2 regions of the Streptomyces sp. NPDC048018 genome follow, and region 2 is predicted to be linked to the other one. Evidence: riboswitches for the same ligand, from Rfam matches in the RefSeq annotation. Region 2 holds a riboswitch; the other holds the start of a gene.
The links. Region 2 has a riboswitch for thiamine pyrophosphate ahead of ACGF1Z_RS25425 (thiamine ABC transporter substrate binding subunit). Riboswitches for the same ligand answer to the same signal wherever they lie in the genome.
Positions count from the first base shown of each region.

Region 1: it holds a riboswitch for thiamine pyrophosphate, as region 2 does, so the genes downstream of both, thiC (phosphomethylpyrimidine synthase ThiC) here and ACGF1Z_RS25425 (thiamine ABC transporter substrate binding subunit) in region 2, are expected to answer to the same signal.

Region 1 is NZ_JBIDBK010000005.1:533,047-535,239, forward strand. Features, by position in the region: gene ACGF1Z_RS22355 (YibE/F family protein) at 1-662, opposite strand, end outside; TPP riboswitch at 735-881, shown strand; gene thiC (phosphomethylpyrimidine synthase ThiC) at 876-2,193, shown strand, end outside.
Region 2 is NZ_JBIDBK010000006.1:494,961-497,153, reverse strand. Features, by position in the region: gene ACGF1Z_RS25430 (ABC transporter permease) at 1-265, opposite strand, end outside; gene ACGF1Z_RS25425 (thiamine ABC transporter substrate binding subunit) at 313-1,404, opposite strand; TPP riboswitch at 1,483-1,593, opposite strand; gene rlmN (23S rRNA (adenine(2503)-C(2))-methyltransferase RlmN) at 1,623-2,193, opposite strand, start outside.

The DNA.
Region 1 (2,193 bases), on a different contig from region 2:
TAGAGCGGTAGCTTCCGGTCGACGTCGGTGACCGAGTACTGCAGGTCACGCGGCGCGTCGGGGGCGTACGCGACCACCACGCCCTGCCCCTCGTCGAGTTGCCGCGGCGCGTCCGGCTGCACGATCTCGGTGAAGGTGCGGCCCTTCTCCGGGCCGGTGGTGACCGTGACGGTCGCCTTCTCGCACTGCCCCTGCTGCCCGTTCACCGCCTCGCGTCCCTCCGGGGTGGAGGTGTCGCCGGTCGGCGGGACCTGGGCGGCGTTCACGTCCTTGCAGTCGACGTGCTGGACGGCGGTGACCCTGCCCTGCTCGGTCTGCCGGTCGAAGCCGACCCCCGTGCGCTGGTGCCCCGGGGTGCTCCCCGGCCACAGCACCAGCAGCCCGACGACGACGGCGGTCGCGAAGGGGATGAGGACCGCGGCGATGACCTTGCGCAGATGCCGGGAGACGGGCGCGGCGGGCCCGTGGCTGTGCGTGTGACCGTGCCCGTGGCTCCCGCTCCCCCCACCGCCGCCTCCGTGGCCCGGCCCGTCGGAACGGTCCTCGCGGCCCGGTCCCGGCCCGTTCGGGTCCCGGTCCACGAGGCCCTGACCAGGCCCGTGGTCGTGCCCGTGGGGGTGCCCGTGGCCGTGCGGTTCGTGGGGCTGATGCGTCGAAGTCACCGACCGATCATCGCAAGAACAGCCGGGGGCCCACTGTTCAGCACGCCAGAGAGGGCGCTAGCGTGGTGGCACCTTTGCACACGCGGGAGCTCGGAGCACCGGGCTGAGAGGGCGCTGATCACCGTACGCGCGTACCGATGTACGTACGGGAGGAGGCTGCGCCGACCGCCGAACCTGTTACCGGGTAATGCCGGCGTAGGGAGATTCGGTCTTATGACCATTCAGGATGCACGCACGCCTGCCTCCGACCAGACGGACGCCCCGAACGGCCGGGGCGAGCGCACGCCGGGCTGGCACAAGGGATACGTCGAGGGCTCCCGCCCCGACATCCGGGTGCCCGTCCGTCAGGTGCACCTCACCAACGGCAAGGACGTGACGCTGTACGACACGTCCGGTCCGTACACCGACCCCACCATCGACACCGACGTCCGGCGCGGCCTGCCGCCCCTGCGCGAGAACTGGATCATCGCGCGAGGCGACACCGAGGAGTACCCGGGGCGTCCCGTCCGTCCCGAGGACGACGGCATCAAGCACACCGCGCCGCGCGGAGGCGGGCTGAAGAACCTCGACGCGGTCTTCCCGGGCCGCCCGCGGCTGCCCCGCAAGGGCCGCGACGGGCAGGCCGTCACGCAGCTCGCGTACGCCCGGCGTGGCGAGATCACGCCGGAGATGGAGTACGTCGCGATCCGCGAGAACGTCTCCCCCGAGGTCGTGCGGGAGGAGATCGCGGCCGGCCGCGCCGTGCTGCCGGCCAACGTGAACCACCCGGAGATCGAGCCGATGATCATCGGCAAGCGGTTCCTGGTGAAGGTCAACGCCAACATCGGCAACTCCGCCGTCACCTCCTCCATCGAGGAGGAGGTGGAGAAGATGACCTGGGCGACCAAGTGGGGCGCCGACACGGTCATGGACCTCTCCACCGGCCGCAACATCCACACCACCCGTGAGTGGGTGCTGCGCAACTCCCCCGTGCCGATCGGCACCGTGCCGCTCTACCAGGCCCTGGAGAAGGTCGACGGCAAGGCCGAGGAGCTCACCTGGGAGATCTACAAGGACACGGTGATCGAGCAGGCCGAGCAGGGCGTCGACTACATGACGGTGCACGCCGGCGTGCTGCTGCCGTACGTGCCGCTGACCGCCCGTCGCAAGACCGGCATCGTCTCGCGCGGTGGTTCGATCATGGCCGCGTGGTGCCTCGCGCACCACAAGGAGAACTTCCTCTACACGAACTTCGAGGAGCTCTGCGACATCCTCGCCGCGTACGACGTCACGTACTCGCTCGGCGACGGACTGCGGCCCGGGTCGATCGCGGACGCCAACGACGCGGCGCAGTTCGCCGAGCTGAAGACCCTCGGCGAGCTCAACACGATCGCCAAGCGCCACCACGTGCAGACCATGATCGAGGGCCCGGGTCACGTCCCGATGCACAAGATCAAGGAGAACATCGACCTCCAGCAGGAGATCTGCGAGGAGGCGCCGTTCTACACGCTCGGCCCGCTGACCACGGACGTCGCCCCGGCGTACGACCACA
Region 2 (2,193 bases):
TGACCACCGCCCGCAGGAGCCGCTTCCCGGGGAAGTCGAACCGCGCGAAGACGTACGCGCCGGGCAGCGCGACGAGCAGGGTGAGCGCCGTGGAGGCGAGCGCCTGCCACAGCGTGAACCACAGCACGTCGAGGATCTCCGGCCGGGCCAGCGTCTCGCCGAACCGCCCCGGCTCCCAGTGGCCGTCCGGCCCGAGCCCGCGCTCGACGATCGAGACGACGGGCCAGGCGAAGAAGACCGCGAAGAACGCGACGGGCAGCACCATGAGGGCCAGCCGCGCCGCGCTCCCCGCGCGGTCCGCCCGGACGGGGGCTACTTCAGGACGAGCGAGGTCCACTGCTCGATCCACTGGTCGCGGTTCCGGGCGATCCTGTCGGGCGCCATGGTCTGCGGCTTGTCGATCACCACACCGTGCTTGGTGAACAGCTCGGGCAGGGTGGCGTCGTTGGTGACCGGGTTGACGAACATCTGCAGCGGCATGTCGTCCTGGAACTTCTTGGAGATCAGGAAGTCGATCAGGGCCTTGCCGCCCTCGGGGTTCTTCGCCCCGTTCAGGAGCCCGGCGAACTCGGTCTGCCGGAAGCAGGTGCCGGTGGAGACACCGGTCGGGGCCACCTTCGGCTGGGGCTGGGCGTAGAGCACCTCGACCGGCGGGGAGGAGGCGTACGAGACGACGAGCGGGCGGTCGCCCTTGGCCTTCCTGCCGCCGGCGGAGCCGGAGAACTCCTGGTTGTAGGCCAGCTCCCAGCTGTCGACGGTCTTCACACCGTTGGCCTTGAGCTTCTTCCAGTAGTCCGGCCAGCCGGCGTCGCCGTACTGCGCGGCCGTACCGAGCAGGAAACCGAGGCCCGGGGAGGAACGCTCGGGGTTCTCGACGACCAGGAGGTTCCTGTACTCCGGCCTGGCCAGGTCGTCGAAGGTCTGCGGCGGCGCCAGCTTCTTGTCCGCGAAGTACTGCTTGTCGTAGTTGACGCAGATGTCACCGGTGTCGACCGGGGTGACCCGGTGCTCCTTGTCCAGCTGCAGCGCGGCCGGGACCCGGGACAGGCCCTCGGCCTCGTACGGCGTGAAGATGCCGTTGTCGAGGGCGCGGGAGAGCAGCGTGTTGTCCACGCCGAAGAAGACGTCGCCCTGCGGGGCGCCCTTGGTGAGGATCTCCTTGTTGACGGCCTCGCCGGCGTCGCCGCTCTTGAGGACCTTGACCGTGAGACCGGTCTGCCGGGTGAACTCCGCCAGCACCTCCTTGGAGGCGTTGAAGGAGTCGTGGCTGACCAGGGTGACGGTCTTCGGCGCGGGCGTGCCGCCGGCCTTGCCCTTGTCGCCGTCCCCGCCGCCGCAGGCGGCGAGGGTCGTCACGCCGAGCGCCGCGACGAGCGCGGCGGCGGCGGCCTTCTTGGTGTTCACGTGTGGTTCCTCCTGGGTGTGTCCAGGAAGAGACGCGGCCCTGCCCGCGTCCGGGCGGACGCGGGCAGGGCGCAACAGCTCGAGTTACGACCGAACTTCCTACCCAGAATGACCTGGGCGAGGTTCAGAGGGTCTGCGGCCTGACGGACACCGCACTCTCAGCGCTGTGGCGCTCCCCTGTCGGAATATGCAGATGTGTTCGAGCTCAGAGTACAAGGTCAGCGTTCGGAGGCCGCCAGCTGTCCACAGGCACCGTCGATCTCCTGGCCGCGGGTGTCGCGGACGGTGACGGGCACGCCGTGGGCGGCGATGGCCTCCACGAACGCCTTCTCGTCCTCGGGCCGCGAGGCGGTCCACTTCGAGCCGGGCGTCGGGTTCAGCGGGATCAGGTTGACGTGCACCCGCTTGCCCTTGAGCAGCCGGCCCAGCAGGTCACCGCGCCAGGCCTGGTCGTTGATGTCCCGGATCAGGGCGTACTCGATGGAGATCCGGCGACCGGACTTCTCCGCGTACTCCCAGGCCGCGTCGAGGACCTCGCGGACCTTCCAGCGGGTGTTCACGGGCACCAGGGTGTCGCGCAGCTCGTCGTCGGGGGCGTGCAGCGAGACGGCGAGACGGCACTTGAAGCCCTCGTCGGCGAACCGCAGCATCGCCGGCACCAGACCGACCGTGGACACGGTGATCCCGCGCTGCGACAGACCGAGCCCGTCCGGCTCGGGGTCCGTCAGCCGCCGGATGGCGCCGACGACCCGCTTGTAGTTGGCGAGCGGCTCGCCCATGCCCATGAAG